Solitalea canadensis DSM 3403: one gene and its partner. The main gene of each other region encodes a partner of the protein of the gene in region 2 in a complex. Links are inferred from orthologs where the notes say so. Each region holds a gene or a part of one and is shown on either strand. Other genes may lie near its edges.

Region 1 (8,772 bases), 3.5 Mb from region 2 along the record:
GAACCATAAAAAAGCCTGCATAGGTAAAGAATGAACTTTTAGCATCGATCAGACTTGTTCCGGCAACAGCAATTAAAGCGTATAGAATTTCAGGTAAGCAACCACCTATTGAAACCCAAAACGCTGCTTTGAAGTTTTTATTGACAGATGTTTGTATTACCGTAAGATTTACCGGCCCTAACTGTAAAGAGCCGATAAAACTTGCGACAAATGCAATTGCAAAAATATATAGTTGCTCCATTGATGATTAAAAATTATCTGCAAGAGCAATATTAGCAGTAGAAAAAATTATTCATTTACGGTAATACGTTTAATATCAGCACCAAGGGCTTGTAATCGTACATCGATATCTTGGTAACCACGATCAATTTGCTCGATGTTGAATATGGTGCTTTTGCCTTCGGCTGATAAAGCTGCAATAAGCAATGAAACTCCGGCACGAATATCAGGTGAGGTCATTGAAATACCACGCAACTGATTGCGGCGACCTAAACCTATAACATTTGCTCTGTGCGGATCACAAAGTATGATCTGAGCTCCCATGTCAATCAGTTTATCTACGAAGAATAAACGGCTTTCGAACATTTTCTGGTGGATCAGCACGCTTCCTTTTGCCTGAGTAGCAACTACCAATACAATACTTAATAAGTCGGGAGTGAAGCCTGGCCAAGGAGCATCAGCTATTGTTAAAATAGAACCGTCGATAAATGTTTCAATTTCGTATACCTCTTGCGAAGGAATAAAAATATCGTCACCTCTGCGTTCTAATTTGATACCTAAACGTTTGAATACCTCCGGAATAACACCTAACTCCTCGTAGGCTACATTTTTGATGGTAATTTCAGACTTTGTCATGGCGGCTAAACCGATAAAACTACCAATTTCAATCATATCAGGCAGCATGCGGTGTTCGGTTCCTCCTAATTTTTCAACTCCTTCAATGGTTAATAAATTAGAACCAATACCTGAAATTTTTGCACCCATTCTGTTCAACATTTTACAAAGTTGTTGCAAATAGGGCTCACATGCGGCATTATAGATGGTTGTTGTTCCTTTTGCTAAAACTGCAGCCATAACTACGTTTGCAGTTCCGGTTACAGAAGCTTCATCTAACAACATATAGGTTCCTTTAAGATCACTTGCGTCAACACTGAAGAAATGATCAACCGGATTATAATTAAATTTTGCTCCCAGTTTTTCAAAACCAAGGAAGTGAGTATCTAAACGACGGCGTCCGATTTTGTCGCCACCTGGCTTAGGGATATAAGCTTTTCCAAAACGAGCCAATAATGGTCCTACGATCATTACTGAACCGCGTAAAGCACCACCTTTTTTCTTAAACTTGTCAGAGTTTAGGTATTCAAGATCGATGTTTTTAGCCTCAAAAGTATAAGTGTCTTTTGAAATACGTTCAACATTAACGCCTAAATCTTTTAATAAATCGATCAGTTTATTTACATCCACAATGTCAGGGATGTTAGAAATTGTGATCTTTTCTTCAGTTAAAAGAACGGCTGAAATGATTTGCAACGCTTCGTTCTTAGCGCCTTGCGGCGTAATTTCTCCTTTAAGTTTTTTTCCTCCAATTATTTCAAAAGCACTCATCTGTGTTGTATCTCAGGATTATTTAAGTATCGATTATGTTGTGCGAAAAAGTAGTTTTAGTTAGCGTTGTGGGGGACGTTTGTTGTACTGTTGTCTGCTATGTCCACGGTCGTTTCTGTCGCCACCTCTATCATTTCTGTCACCACCACGGTCATTTCTATCACCACCTCTACTATATCCACCAGAAGAAGATGAGCGTTTATAGTCTTTATAGTCGCTACGATGATCTTTTGACATTTTTTCACGAGCCTCGCGTGTATCGCGGTTACTGGTTTGACGAGCAATTGCACGGAAGTCCATTTTGCTTAATGCAACTGCAGCTTCCTGAACATCTAACTCGTTTTTAGATAGCTCCGTCAGGTCAGTGATGATAGTCTCGTCACTTACTGTGTCTTTATTCCATCCGATATACGACATTTTCATAAAGCTTGCCAATGAATTAACAAACTGGCTTTTGCGTTCTGAATCAGGCAAGACACGAGCCTTATCAATCATATACTCAAGCGTTTTGCCGTAATGTTTGTATTTTATATGGTTAGAAGGATATTTTAACGGGTGTGGTTTTGCATAAATAGATTCTTTTGATGGCACCGGAAATGGTGACTCTACATCTAATGCAAAATCAGAGATAATGAACAAGTGATCCCATAATTTATGTTTAAAATCAGTGACATCACGTAAATGTGGGTTTAATTGCCCCATTAACTCAATCACCGCTTGCGCATATTTATTACGTTCTTCTTTGTCTTCCAAAGTTAAAACGTAGTTGATCATGTTCTGAACGTTACGTCCATACTCGGCCATTAACAAGCGCGGACGTGTTGTGTTATAATCGAATGGCTTTTGGTTGTCTTTTGACATGTAGTGGTGTGTTTACGTTCAAGCCTTTTTACAGGGCAATTCTTTTTTAAGATACAATCCTTAGTTTGGCAAATTTAAGTAAAAGCTGCTTTTGTCCAAGCTCCTTAAAGAATATAGTTGCTTTAATATCTGGTTTTTTACCTTCTAAGTTAATTACTTTACCGAAACCAAATCTTTCGTGCTCTACTTCCATGCCAACTTGCAAATCTGAAGTATCGCTAGGGGCAAATCCTTCCGTCGGAATGTGGGCCTTTGCCAACAATTGAGTCGTTTTCACTTTAGCAGTGATCTTTGGTTTTGAAGCAAATTCAGTAAAACCTTTTCGCTCATCTCCGAAATCAACCGATAAACTCGACTCTTTTTGTTGTTTCGCCGGGTTAAAGTCGAGATCAAGGAATTTTGGATCTATTTCATCCAAAAATCTGCTTGGCTCCGAATTGTTTAAGGTACCAAATTTAAACCTACTTGTTGCATAAGTAAGGGTAAGTTTTTTTTCAGCACGCGTAGTGGCCACATAAAACAAGCGACGTTCTTCTTCAAGATCTTGTCGTGAGTTTAAGGACATTTGAGAAGGGAAGAGGTTTTCTTCCAAACCAACTATATAAACATGTGGAAACTCCAATCCTTTTGAGGAGTGAATGGTCATTAAAGAAACTGTGTTTTTTTCTTCCTCTTCAGACTTTTCATCACCGGTTAACAAAGCTACATCCATCAAAAACTGGCTGATACTTCTGTCCTCAATGTCTTCACGCTCACTAAACTCCTTTATACCATTCAATAATTCCTGGATGTTTTCATACCTGCTTAACCCTTCAATCGACTTATCTGCATGTAAATCACGCAAAATTCCCGATTGTTTAGCAATATGTTCGGCAACATCATAAGCAGTATTGTTTTTTGCTAATGCCTGGAAACTGCGGATCATAGTGGCAAAGTTCATGATGTTTTCAACACCTCGGCCACTAACGTATAAATGGATATTGGACACAATTTCCCATAATGGCAGATTCTTTTCATCGGCCAAAACAATAATTTTATCCAAGCTGGTTTTACCAATTCCTCTAACTGGATAATTTATAACTCGTTTTAATGCTTCTTCATCATTCGGGTTAACAGTCAAACGGAAATAGGCGATCAGATCTTTGATCTCTTTCCGTTGATAGAAAGACATGCCACCATAAATTTTATAAGGAACATTTAACTTACGTAATGCTTCCTCCAATGAACGGGACTGAGCATTGGTACGGTATAAGATCGCAAAGCCGTGATAATCCAGGTTTTTAATCGTGCGTTCCTGCAATATGGATTCCGCCACGATTTTTCCTTCCTCATTATCACTAAATGCACGTATCACTTTAATTTTTTCACCAGTTTCATTCTCAGAGAATACATTTTTCTCTAACTGGTTGGTGTTATTTTTAATGATACTATTAGCAATATTTACGATGTTCTGTGTAGAACGATAATTCTGTTCTAATTTGAACACATTCAACTCAGGATAGTCTTTTTCAAAGTTCAGAATGTTTTCAATATTGGCCCCGCGAAATGCATAAATACTTTGAGCATCATCACCCACCACACAAATATTTCGGTTAACCGCAGCAAGTTTTTTAACAATGATGTACTGAGAAAAGTTGGTATCTTGATACTCATCCACCATAATATATTTGAACTTATGCTGGTATTTATTTAACACATCAGGATATTGTTTCAGGAGAATATTGGTTTTAAAAAGCAAGTCGTCAAAATCCATAGCACCTGCTTTGTAACAACGTTGTGCATAAATTTCGTACAACTCACCCATTTTACCTCTGCCCGAAGAGAAGTCGTCAGCCTGAATAGTTTCATTTTTCTTGTACTCGGCAACCGAAATCAGGTTATTCTTTGCAGATGAAATGCGATTAAGTACAAAATTTACATTATATAATTTATCATCGAGTTGCTGCTCCTTAATAATCGCTCGCAACAAACTTTTACTATCGTCTGTGTCGTAAATGGTGAAATTACTTGGATAACCCAGTTTATCCGCTTCTACACGTAAAATTCTAGCAAATATAGAGTGGAAAGTACCCATCCATATATTTCTGGCGTCGGGACCCACAATAGCTGAAATACGTTCGCGCATTTCTCTTGCGGCCTTATTAGTAAATGTAAGGGCTAAAATATTAAACGGATCTACACCTTTATTTATCAGATGCGCTATCCTATAAGTAATCACTCGAGTTTTACCCGAACCCGCACCGGCAATAATCATTAATGGTCCTTCAGTACATTCAACAGCACTACGTTGGGTAGGGTTTAATTTATCTAAGTAACTCAATGTATAGTAAGTTATTAAGTATGGTAATTATCCTGAAAAAGCTAGACAATTCTAATCTTTGTCGTAACCAGAATTGCTGATAACAACTTTTGAATAAAGCTACAAAGTTCAGGATTTTTAGCCTGCTAAGTTAAGGATTTTTTTATTTTCAGCGTTAAGCAACACCTGCAAACTTCTTTAAAAGAGACTTCTCCTAACTAATTTTCTGTGTATAGTTATGGCTTTGCAGTTTAAACTAATTATTGGGTTCTAGCCTCTGCTTCTTCTTTTAATCCGTAATCTACGGTAATCCAAATGACAACCCGACGGTTTTTGGCTTTTCCTTCCTCATTATTATTAGAGGCAACAGGTTGTGTGTCTCCAACACCGTATGCATTCATACGTTTTTCTTCAATTCCGTTAAGACTTAAAAAATGCTTTACCTCTTCAGCCCGTTTATAAGATAATGAAAGATTATAATCATCATTACCGGTATCATCGGTATGGCCTTGAATAATATTATAGGTCTTTGAATATTTTTTCAGGATGATCACCAATTTTTTAACTGATGATTCGGCTTGAGGCTTGAGAGTATATTGGTTGTGATCAAAAAAGATCTCGTTGGTAAATGTAACCTTAATAGAATCGCCAACACGTTCCACTTTACTATCCTTTACTGCACGCTGAATTTCAAAAGCCTCTTTATCCATGTATTTTTTAATATACGTATCAGGCGTTGTTTTATGATTTTTGGTAGAATTACATGAATTAAGAAGAAATACGACAGTAAAAAGAGTAAGTAAGAAAAAAATGCTTTTGGGCTTCTTCAGAAGACTTATCATAAAGTGTTAATATTCAAGGCTGCAAACAAACCTACGTCATTTGTATCAAAAAACAACATTTTTGGTAAAAATGTTGTTATGTGAATATAATATTCTTAATAGTTAATATTTATGACTATAAATATCTATTATTAGGGTTTGGTCACAAAACCTTACATTTATTCCAAAAACAAATAACTTTGAACTTCAACGAAAAAAATACTTAACATTCATTCCATATTTATATATTTCTTTATTCCTTTGCCACAAATTCTAATTTCATGGAAACCATCAAGAACTATATTGAAGCTAACAAACAGCGTTTCTTAGACGAATTGTTTGATATTCTACGCTTCCCTTCAGTAAGTGCTGATCCTCAATATAAAGAATCAGTATTAAAAACTGCAGATTATATTAAAGCTCGTTTAATTGATGCAGGTGCAGACAAAGTTGAAGTTTGCCCTACAGCAGGTTATCCGATTGTTTATGGTGAGAAAATTATCGACCCGTCATTGCCAACAGTGGTGGTGTATGGTCATTATGATGTTCAGCCGGCAGATCCGCTTGAATTATGGCATACTCCTCCATTCGAGCCTACTGTAAAAATTACTGAAGAACATCCTGAAGGCGCTATTTATGCACGCGGTGCATGTGACGATAAAGGTCAGATGTACATGCATGTAAAGGCATTTGAGTTGATGATGAAAACCAACACCTTGCCTTGTAACGTTAAATTCATGATCGAGGGAGAGGAAGAAGTTGGTTCATCAAATCTTGCAACGTTTGTTAAAGCAAACAAAGAGCGTTTAAAAGGTGATGTGGTATTAATTTCTGATACTTCGATGATCGCTAATGATGTACCGTCAATTGAATGCGGTTTACGTGGTTTAGCTTATATGGAAGTTGAAGTTGTTGGTCCGAACCGCGACTTACACTCTGGTGTTTACGGTGGAGCTGTGGCTAATCCGGCAACTATTTTAGCTAAAATGATCGCTTCATTGCATGATGAAAATAATCATATTACCATTCCGGGTTTTTACGATAAAGTGATTGAGCTTTCGGATGCTGAACGTGCAGAAATGGCGAAACAACCTTTCAGTGAAGAAGCTTATAAAAAAGACCTGAACATTGATGAGGTTTGGGGTGAAAAAGGTTATACTTCGATTGAAAGAACTTCAATACGTCCTACATTAGAAGTAAACGGGATTTGGAGTGGTTACATTGGTGAAGGTGCTAAGACGGTATTGCCTTCAAAAGCAAACGCCAAAATCTCAATGCGCTTAGTTCCGGGACAAAATTCAGATGAGATTTCAGATTTGTTCAAAGCTCACTTTGAGAAAATCGCTCCTAAATATGTTAAAGTAAAAGTTTCGGCTCATCACGGTGGTGAACCAGTAGTAACTCCTACTGATTCTGTTCCATTTAAAGCTGCAAGCAAAGCAATGGAAGAAAGTTTTGGTAAAAAACCAATCCCTACACGTGGTGGCGGAAGTATTCCTATAGTTGCTTTATTTGAAAAAGAATTAGGCTTAAAATCAGTATTGATGGGCTTTGGCTTGGATTCAGATGCATTGCACTCTCCTAACGAGAAATACGGTTTATTTAACTATTATAAAGGAATTGAAACTATTCCATTGTTCTTTAAACACTATGCTGAAATGACCAAATAATAACTTGTAAATAGTAATTTAAAACAAAAGGCAGCTACTTGGCTGCCTTTTGTTTTAAATATGTTACTGCGTTTTAATGGTAAGCTTAAAGTAAATTGTTTGTTTTGTAATACTTTATAGTTCATTTTACACGAGGTTAAGAATTTATTTATCTGCAACAATGTGAGTATTGCATTATTCAGTTGGTAGTTAACCCATCAATAGTGCAAATCCCGCCTTGTACAGTTCGGGAATGCGGATTTAAATTCTGGCACTAACTGCGGGAGAACTGTACGCAGTGGCGGCGTTTTTTGCTTACTTTTTTTCGCTGCAGAAAAAAAGTAAGTCTCGCGGAAAGCGACTAAAGAAAATAAAGCACTGTCTAACGTTAAAATTTTACATTTTGTAAGGGATTTATAAAGAATTATTATTCGCCCTGGAATTAGTTTGCTGACCGTATGGATTTAATTTCTTTAGTTAAGGCAGGAGAGCTTTCTGCTTTTAAAAAAGTGTATGCGAAATTTCATGAGAAGCTTTATTTCTTTGTTTTAAAGCAAACCAACTCCGCTTATTTAGCCGAAGAAGTAGTTCAGTTGACATTCATTAAATTATGGGAAAGGCGAGAGCAACTTTCTGATGATTACCTGCTTTCAGTTCAAGTGTTCAGGATTGCACGAACGGTAATGATTGATGAACTGAGAAAGCAAACAACCATCCGTAAAGGAATGGAAAACATCCTGGCCGAACAAAAAGAAGAACCTGTAACTCCTTTAGCAGAATCAATTACTTATAAAGAGGCCCTTGCTTCTATAGATAAGGCAATTGAATATTTGCCTCCAAAAAGAAGAGAAATTTTTAAGCTAAGCCGCTACGAAGGATATAGCCATAAAAAGATTGCTGAACTTCTTTCTATTTCTCCGAAAACTGTTGAAAATCAGATCTCTCAGGCTCTTAAGCAGCTTCGTGAGAATATTTCAGACCCTCTTGCAATTGTACTGTTGATATTTATTTGTTAAGAAGATCATTAATTGCAAAAGTTGCTTACAAAACATTTTCATAGTTAGGAATTTGCATTTTGTAATGAACTTGGCAACATTCCAAATTCTTTCTTAAATGCAAATGAGAAATGGGAAAGGTTTTCAAAACCTAAGTTTAAATAAATATCGGAAACACAATGCTTCATCCTTTGGTAAAGTATTTTCATTTTTTTTCTGCTTTGCAGCCATATTCCCGGCTAAAATCGCATAAGATGTTATCGTCAAAATGTATGGACAACGATTTCATTTCTCCACATTTGATTGTCCCACAATTTTTTCAAAGTCAAAGTGTTTAAGCGTCTCAATGTTGGTTGTGAAAGCAGATAGGGTAAATTGTAGACTCATTTTACAAAATTGGAGTGTACCTCCGTATTCTTTCACCATTACGGCTACTAATTCATTCTCTCGTTTTTTTACGGCTTCGTATAGCTTTTCAAGATAAACAATGCGTTCTTCTTTGGTTGTTTTTGAAAATGTTTTGAAAGTCTCTTTAGCAGCTG
Region 2 (8,766 bases):
TTCCATCGCCGAAACTGCTGCTATGCAAGGCCTGTACATATTTCACCACTCCGAAATCAAAGTTCCATTTTCCTCCAAAATTCATTGGATGACCGTGAAAGCCTTTTGCTTCATAATAACTTACGATTTCAAAATTGGATATAATTTTGGCGCCTGTATTTTTAGCTATAAATTCAACATCAGCCGTATGGTCCGAGTGGGCATGTGAGATAAGGATATAATCAGCCTTAATTTTACTTACATCGATATGTTTAGCCAACTCATTCCCTGTAATAAAAGGATCAAATAATAAGGTTTTGCCACCTGTTTCAATGGAAAAACAAGAGTGTCCATAATATGTAAATTTCATTTCTATAGTGTTAGCTATTCTTCGTTTAATTCATCCCAATATTCAACAGCTCTGCGGTAATGCGGAATAACAATGGAGCCTCCCACCAGCATGGCAATCATAAAGGTTTCATTCATTTCTTCATGATTGACACCTGCCTCTTTGCATTTGCCTAGATGATATTTAATACAATCATCACAACGTAAAACCATTGATGCAACTAAACCCAATAATTCCTTGGTTTTAACATCTAAAGCCCCTTCCGCGTAAGAGGTAGTATCAAGTGCATAAAAACGCTTTATGTTAGTATTGGCAGTTTCCATCACACGCTCATTCATGCGTGTGCGGTAATCATTGAATTCGTTTATTAACTTTCCCATAAATTTTATTTGGCGATTACACCGATTTTTCTTGTTAGTGGTGTTATAATGGATTACACCGATTTTTATTTAAGCTCTTGACTACAATAACTCTACTTCCGGATCCCAGTAATGTGTCTTGAAATTCTGAATTTTATCGTTTACTACGGTAATTCCTTCTTGATTTAGTAAATCTTCCATTAATGAAGGAGGTGTGAAAAAGTGCTTGCCGGATAGTTCTCCATTTCTGTTTACAACTCGATGTGCTGGCACGGGAGGTTTCAAACTACCTGCGCCATTCATGGCCCAGCCCACCTGTCTTGAAGCTCCGGGAGCCCCCAGGAATTTCGCAATTGCTCCGTAAGAGGTAACCCTTCCCGGAGGAACTAAACGAACAACTTCATACACCTGTTGGAAAAAATTTTGATTATCCATTAGTTAACAATAAAAAATGATGAGGGTTTTAGGAATTGAAATTTAGGAAAAAAGAAGGAAAGATTCTATGGTGCCGGCGCAAAGCCGCTAAGACGCCAAGAATAATTTACGATATGATTTTAGCCAGATCGAATACTAATCCATAAAATAGATATCCTTAGCGACTTTGCGAGTCCCCATTTTCTTAAACTTATCTCAAGATTAGATTATTCTTATCGTCTTTGCGACTTTGCGTGCATTTATTCCTTTTAGTCTTTTATTTTTGCCCTTCATGAAAATATTAGTAGTTGCCGCCACCGAGGCTGAGATCCGACCCTTCCTTGATACTAATCCCGCTTGTGATGTATTGATTACCGGAGTGGGTATGGTCGCTACTACTTATCAGCTTACCCGTAAACTATCCGCTGAAAAGTATGACTTGGTGATAAATGTAGGTATTGCCGGAAGCTTTGATGGCTCTATTGAGTTGGGAAGCGTGGTTGAGGTGATTTCAGATGGTTTTCCTGAATTAGGAGCCGAAGATGGAGAAAACTTTATCGACTTGTTTAGCATGGGCTTTGTAAGTCCAGATGATGCTCCATTCAAAAACAAAAGACTTGAAAATTCCTTTCTTATGGAGGAACTGCCAAAAGTAGGAGGCATAACCGTTAATAAGGTACATGGAAATGAGGTGAGTATTGCTAAAGCGTTGAAGCTGTTTCCGGCTGAAGTAGAATCCATGGAAGGAGCCGCCTTTTTTTATGTGTGTTTAAGCGAAGGAGTTAAATGTGTACAACTGAGAAGTATTTCTAATTATGTTGAACGCAGAAATCGGGAATCTTGGAACATTCCGCTTGCTATAAAAAATTTAAATGCAGAATTAAAACGATTGACAGATCGTTACATACAGATAAAATAACGACAATGAAACTAACATTAGGGTTTTCTCCGTGTCCAAACGATACTTTTATTTTCGATGCACTGGTAAATAAAAAGATCGATACAGAGGGGCTGGATTTTGAAGTGTTTTTTGATGATGTTGAAACGTTGAATCAAAAAGCATTCAGAGGTGAACTGGATATTACGAAATTAAGCTATCATGCTTTTGCCTACGCTGCCGACAAGTATGCGTTGCTTGATGCAGGTAGTGCGCTTGGGTTTGGAGTTGGGCCGTTGTTAATCTCAAAAACGGATGTTTGTGAAGAAACAATGACGGATAAAGATCGGATTGCTGCATGCAGTGGCCGCGAGCCGGTTACTAAACTCGTGCAACGTGTTTCTTCTGCAGTGAATGAACGTAAAATTGGTATTCCAGGTAAATATACAACAGCCAACTTTTTGTTAAGCCTGGCATTCCCTGAAGCGAAGCAAAAGCAGGAATTAGTTTTTTCGGAAATAGAGCCTCAATTGCTGAATGATGAAATTGATCTGGGATTAATTATACATGAAAACCGATTTACCTATCAACAAAAAGGGTTAAAGAAAGTAATTGACCTAGGTGAGTATTGGGAACAATTAACGGGTTCGCCGATTCCGTTAGGTGGTATTTGTGTAAAAAGAGCGCTCCCTTTAGAAATCCAACAAAAGGTAAATCGCTTGATCAAAGAGAGTGTTGAGTTTGCTTGTAAGAACCCTAAAGCACCGTTGGAATTTGTCCGCGCTCATGCGCAAGAAATGGATGAAGAGGTGATGTATAAACACATTACAACTTATGTAAACAAGTTTTCCATCGATTTAGGAATAGAAGGACGCAAAGCAATTCAAACAATGTTTGCTATTGCTGCCGAAAAAGGAATCATTACAAAACCACAAGAAAATCTTTTCGTTTCATGATAGTATTGGTCGGAGGGGCAGGACAGCCTGGAGACAATCTGGTAACTGCATTAAATGCTGCAAATTTCAATGATTTGGTAATAGTGTTTGATCATAAAAATGATAAAGGTGCATCATCCCTTAATGGAAAACGCTTTACAAAGAAAATTAGGTACAAAGAGTTAACACGTTTTCTGGATGTTAATCAATTGCATGTACAGTTTGTTATCGTAACAAGCACTGATGGTTTTCAACAAGCAGAACCTATATGGAATACCTGCATTCAATGGGGCTTACCATTAATTGTTGCATCGACAGAGAAAACTGCATTTGATGATTTGGCTGATAAGAGTGAATTGAAGCCCTATTATTGGTCGATAATAAAATATAACGAGAAGGATATCACTGAACTTCCACGAGCAATTTTGGAGCGAATGCACGATCGAAAGCAGCCTGGAGTTTATGAATTAGCAGGAGTGTAATCCAGGATAAAATCTTCGGTTTTCTTCACTTTGATGAACATTTAGTATTTTGAATCTAAAATAGGAAAGGGGGCTGTTTATGATTGCTGATATACAAACATTAAAAACAATTCTGTTAAATACCAAGAAAGCATCTGTTGTTGATTTCGATCCCACTTCTGAAAAGCTATTTCAAGTTAGTTTTCAAAAGATAAATGGCGAGTTGACTTTAGATGTTATTGCTGATATTCACAAATTCTCCGATTGGGTGGATGCAAAACGCATAAACTCCGGTTCGAAGTTTGGTATTGGTGGTTATGACGAGTACAGAGAGATTTATGGCGTTAGCAGTCACTTTGACACGGGCGAAGAACCACGAAGATTACACTTAGGTATTGATATTTGGGGACCTGCCGGAACTGTGATCTATGCTCCTATTGACGGTGTTGTTCATAGCTTCAAAAATAATGACAATTTTGGTGATTATGGTCCGACAATTATTCTTAAGCATCAGGTTGAAGGTTTTGAATTTTATTCATTATACGGACACCTTTCCCTTGAAAGTCTTGCTGGATTAGCAGAAGGAATGCACATAAACGCTGGGCAGAAAATAGCCAGTTTAGGTGATTACACGGTTAATGGCGGCTGGCCTCCGCATCTTCATTTTCAATTAATTATTAATATGGAAGGTTATTATGGCGATTATCCCGGTGTATGCAAACTGTCCGAAAGAGATAAATACCTTGCGAATTGTCCTGATCCGGCCTGGCTTCTGGCATTTTAGAAAAAGGAAAATAATATAAGAAAGGCGTTCTGATTAACTATGGCTTTTAAAAGAGTATAAGAACGAAAAATGTCGCTCTGTGGCGACATTAACTTTTGTTAGAAAAATTTTTAAAATAACTTTAAAAATCTGCATTTAGTTTATAATTAGTAGCTTATACTTCAAACTTTTCTTTCATCATCGTTTCCAAAGCAAACATTTCATCACGTAACTTGGCAGCCAGCAAGAAATCCATTTCTTTAGCTGCTTTCTGCATTTCTTTACGTGTATTATCGATTGATTTTTGAAGTTCAGGCTTGGTCATGTATTCAACTATCGGATCAGCAGCAAGGGTTGGTGTTTCATTCTCCACATAAGCTTGTTGAATGCCTCCTTTAAAATCAATTACCGAAGTTTGTTCAATGATAGCCGCTTTTTCTTTGCGAACAGTTGTAGGAATGATGCCATTCTCTTCATTGTATTGAATCTGCTTTTCGCGACGACGGTTGGTTTCTGTTATGGTGCGATCCATTGAATCGGTAATTGAATCGGCATACATAATCACACGTCCATCTTGGTTCCGGGCGGCACGACCAATGGTTTGTATCAACGCGCGGTCAGATCTTAAGAAACCTTCTTTATCAGCATCTAAAATGGCCACTAATGAAACCTCTGGTAAGTCAAGTCCTTCACGAAGTAAGTTGATACCAATTAATACATCAAATTCACCAAGTCGTAATCCTCGTAAAATTTCTACTCGTTCCAATGTTTTAACCTCAGAATGGATGTAACGACACTTGATGCCCAGTTTATCCATGTACTTAGCCAGTTCTTCCGACATTCGCTTGGTAAGGGTAGTAACCAAAACACGGTCACCTTTCTTAACAGTGATGTCTATTTCATCTAATAGATCATCCACCTGGTTTTGAACTGGTCTTATTTCGATTATTGGATCTAATAAACCAGTCGGACGAATAACTTGTTCAACCACTACACCTTCAGTTTTTTCAAGTTCATAATCTCCAGGTGTTGCACTTACGTATACTGTTTGACTGGTTAAACTTTCAAATTCATTGAAATTTAGCGGACGATTATCCAAAGCTGCTGGTAAACGGAATCCGTACTCAACCAATGAGATTTTACGTGAACGGTCGCCTCCGTACATAGCCCTTATTTGTGGAACGGTAACGTGACTTTCATCGATCACCAATAAAAAGTCATCCGGAAAATAGTCCAGCAAACAGAATGGACGCATGCCCGGTTGTCTGCCATCAAAGAAACGAGAGTAGTTCTCAATACCCGAACAATAGCCCAATTCACGCATCATTTCCAGGTCATAGTTCACCCTTTCTTCCAATCGTTTAGCTTCCAAAAAGCGCTTATCTTCGGTTAACTGGTGAAGACGCATTTGAAGTTCATCCTGAATCGACCAAATAGCCTTGGTCATTTTCTCCTTGGGCGTAACGAAAAGATTAGCCGGAAATATGGCCAAATGATCCATACGTTCCAGCGTTTTTGCTGAAATAGGATCAATAACACTCAGTTCTTCAATATCATCACCAAAGAAAGAAATGCGATATGCAAAGTCAGCATAGGCAGGATAAACATCCACAGTATCTCCTTTTACCCTGAACGTTCCCCGCCTGAAATCAGCAGTAGTACGTGAGTAAAGAATTTCTACCAAACGATGTAAGAAAGCATTCCTGCTGATGCGCGTACCTACTCCTATTCGAAAAACCGAATTCGCAAAATCTTCGGGATTTCCCATACCATAAATACAGGAAACAGAAGAAACGACAATTACATCTCTGCGTCCGGACATTAAAGCAGACGTAGTTCTCAGACGTAATTTCTCAATCTCTTCATTAATCTTCAGGTCTTTTTCAATATAGGTATTTGTGGTAGGCATGTAAGCCTCCGGTTGGTAATAATCGTAATAAGAAACAAAGTAATTAACAGCATTACCCGGGAAGAACTGTTTAAATTCTCCATATAATTGTGCTGCCAGTGTTTTATTGTGGCTGAGAATAAGCGTCGGACGTTGGGTTTGCTCAATCAAATTGGCAACCGTAAACGTTTTTCCCGAACCGGTAACTCCTAGTAACGTTTGAAACAATTCACCGTTGTTTACACCTTCGACAAGCTGACGAATTGCTTCCGGCTGGTCTCCTGTGGGTTTATATTCTGAAGTAAGTTGAAATTTCATGTAAGTCAAATATAAGCAGAACAATAAATAATCATTTTTGATTTACAACGATTAGTTAATCGTGTAAATCTTTTATCAATCCATTAAAATTTGATGGACAGGGCAAAATTGCACAAGGGGTGTGACAACCGTATGTCAGCAGAAAATCAGCGTAAATTAAGTTTTTGTTTAATTTTCAGAAAATTTATTGCCGAATCTTTCAGAAACCTGTCTTTCCTCATTTTTGGTTTGCTTACTACATGTTTCTTTTGTAGGGTGAGAAATACTATTTCGTTTGAAAATTAAGAACATTAATACAACACTTTTTTCATTAACTTAGACCAATAAACGCTCATTATGATTACTATATTCAGTAAAACTAACTCAATAGCCAACCATTTTTTAGCGGAGCTGCGTCATATTGATATTCAGAGTGACCGCATGCGTTTTCGAAAAAATCTGGAGCGTTTAGGTGAGATCTTCGCTTATGAGATAAGCAAAAAGATGACTTACACCAGTGAAGAAATAGTGACACCACTCGGAGTAGCTACAGTTCCCTTACTAAAAGAACAGCCGGTTCTTGCTACTATTTTAAGAGCTGGATTGCCCATGCATCAGGGTTTTATGAATTATTTTGATAGAGCAGACTCTGCTTATATTGCTGCATACAGGAAAAATAAGAAAAACAGTGAGTTTGAGATAAAAGTAGAGTATTTCTCCACACCTGATATGGCCAATCGCATAGTAATTGTATCGGACCCTATGTTGGCTACCGGTAAATCAATGGTGATTGTTTGTAAGGAGCTAATGGCTCGCTTTGATATAAAAGAACTACACTTGGTAAGCATTATTGCCAGTATCGAAGGAATTGAACATGTGCGCGCTCATTTGCCAAAGGCCAATCTATGGTTGGGTGCTGTAGACGAAGAACTAACTTCTAAAGCGTACATCGTACCTGGTTTAGGCGACGCCGGTGATCTTTGCTTTGGCGAGAAACTTTAATTCATTTAAGAATTCATTACGGGCTTCGGGTTGCGTGTTATAAGTTGATTGCATTTGGAGTTAATTATAATTCTCAATTAAGCAAAGAATTCGTAAACCCTAACCCGAAATCCGTAATTAAAAACCCGAACCCCGCAATAAGTTAAAGCCTAAATCTTACATAATTGATATTTTTTCCTTGTGACAGGTACTTGCGTTCGTAATATGTTTTTATCTGAAGTACATCATCCAATAATGCTGAATTATATACATCATTTGTGTTTGCCAATAGGTCCAATTTATTATCAGCAATAACTTCTAACGTGTATTCATATAACTGATCGTTATCGGTTTTTAAGTGAATAATGGCATTCTCCTTTAATATTGGTCGATAAACTTCCAGGAAACGCATCGAAGTCAATCTTTTCTTTTCACGACTTACCTGGGGCTGAGGATCAGGAAAGGTTATCCAAATTTCATCTACTTCATTATGTTCAAAATAGGATTGCAAATGTTCGATCTGAATACGGAGAAATGCAACATTGTTAATTTGCTCTTCTATAGCCATTTTAGCACCCGTCCATAGTCGGTTCCCCTTAAGATCGATACCAATAAAGTTCTTCTCCGGAAATTTTTTAGACAGATTTACGGTATATTCGCCTTTACCGCAGGCGAGTTCAAGTACAATTGGATGATCGTTTTTGAAAAATTCGGTGCTCCATTTACCTTTTAGGGAGCCATCTTTTTGAAACACGTTATGAAACGTATCTAACTCTGCGAATTGACGTAATTTATTCTTTCCCACGGGCGCAAAGATAGCAACATCGAAGCTATAAAAAATTCATCTTTATCTTTGCAGCAGAATCAGCGGAACTTTCGGCAATTAATAATTAACAGTTAAAATCTGAAAAACAGCTTTCATGCATACATTAGAAGAATCATTACACTATATAAAACAATATCCCAAGGAAGCAGGTGTCGACGAATTAGTTGACCTTGTTGATGCAATACGCCCTCGAAAAGTAAGTGAATCTGCCTCTTCCCAGCTTGCCCTAAACAAGATAATACAACTGTTTAAGAATAATAAAGAATTACTGGATCATTTTAAGCTGTTTATTAAGCGGGTTGTTCATTCTAAAAACCAGATAAGATTATTCACTGAACTTGGAATATCAGCAAATCAGAGTTTCTTTTCTGAATTATTCAGGCGCTTTAATGAAAAGATATTACCGGCAACAGTTGATAAGGATGAATTATTGAGTGTTGTTGTAGATGTGTTTCACCGAAGTGATGATTACATCTGGATTGAGGCAATTGATCCAAAAACCTGGAGAGAATTATTTGAGTTGTTGGGTTTTGAAACCAACAAGAATAAATTTGTAGCAGATGAATTTTATCCTTCATTGTATTCTTCAGTGCAGATCATTGCCAGTAGAATTACTTCGTTGGGTTTGGAGCCCGAA

What was found.
Region 1: the proteins of uvrB (region 2) and SOLCA_RS05675 are in contact, whole or in part, in a crystal structure (PDB 7EGT), measured with the Thermus thermophilus proteins. The link is inferred for Solitalea canadensis DSM 3403 from one-to-one orthologs. Residues at the interface, in WP_096411307.1 of Thermus thermophilus: Glu23, Leu25, Arg26, Asp27, Gly28, Glu29, Arg30, Phe31, Arg55, Glu326, Asp327, Phe328, Glu379, Ser382, Gln383, His398, Gly400, Arg401; in WP_096412145.1 of Thermus thermophilus: His654, Arg656, Phe657, Gln666, Asp668, Glu669, Lys680, Arg681, Leu682, Ser683, Lys685, Tyr686, Ala687.

What each region holds. Positions count from the first base shown.
Region 1 is NC_017770.1:1,383,531-1,392,302, forward strand. What follows is about bases 2,150-5,123. They hold SOLCA_RS05675 (ATP-dependent helicase), read right to left. Parts: upstream 4,787-5,123; coding sequence 2,513-4,786; downstream 2,150-2,512. Other genes in these bases: SOLCA_RS05670 (DUF4290 domain-containing protein), read right to left, coding at 2,150-2,466; SOLCA_RS05680 (OmpA family protein), read right to left, coding at 5,026-5,123. Outside these bases: SOLCA_RS05660 (LysE family translocator), read right to left, coding at 1-241; murA (UDP-N-acetylglucosamine 1-carboxyvinyltransferase), read right to left, coding at 289-1,605; more of SOLCA_RS05670, read right to left, coding at 1,666-2,149; more of SOLCA_RS05680, read right to left, coding at 5,124-5,607; SOLCA_RS05685 (dipeptidase), read left to right, coding at 5,868-7,256; SOLCA_RS05690 (RNA polymerase sigma factor), read left to right, coding at 7,694-8,251; SOLCA_RS22725 (helix-turn-helix domain-containing protein), read right to left, coding at 8,296-8,439; SOLCA_RS22730 (aldehyde dehydrogenase family protein), read right to left, coding at 8,516-8,772. UniProt on the Escherichia coli protein: A helicase with DNA-dependent ATPase activity. Unwinds DNA duplexes with 3'-5' polarity. Translocates on single-stranded DNA with 3'-5' polarity. Initiates unwinding more efficiently from a nicked substrate than double-stranded DNA.
Region 2 is NC_017770.1:4,834,415-4,843,180, forward strand. What follows is about bases 3,829-6,796. They hold uvrB (excinuclease ABC subunit UvrB), read right to left. Parts: upstream 6,344-6,796; coding sequence 4,313-6,343; downstream 3,829-4,312. Other genes in these bases: SOLCA_RS20390 (peptidoglycan DD-metalloendopeptidase family protein), read left to right, coding at 3,829-4,158; upp (uracil phosphoribosyltransferase), read left to right, coding at 6,680-6,796. Also shown: SOLCA_RS20360 (metal-dependent hydrolase), read right to left, coding at 1-349; SOLCA_RS20365 (carboxymuconolactone decarboxylase family protein), read right to left, coding at 364-708; SOLCA_RS20370 (MGMT family protein), read right to left, coding at 790-1,122; mqnB (futalosine hydrolase), read left to right, coding at 1,394-2,020; SOLCA_RS20380 (menaquinone biosynthesis family protein), read left to right, coding at 2,026-2,934; SOLCA_RS20385 (Rossmann-fold NAD(P)-binding domain-containing protein), read left to right, coding at 2,931-3,395; more of SOLCA_RS20390, read left to right, coding at 3,475-3,828; more of upp, read left to right, coding at 6,797-7,324; tRNA (guanosine(46)-N7)-methyltransferase TrmB, read right to left, coding at 7,467-8,108; SOLCA_RS22580 (site-specific recombinase), read left to right, coding at 8,224-8,766. UniProt on the Escherichia coli protein: The UvrABC repair system catalyzes the recognition and processing of DNA lesions. A damage recognition complex composed of 2 UvrA and 2 UvrB subunits scans DNA for abnormalities.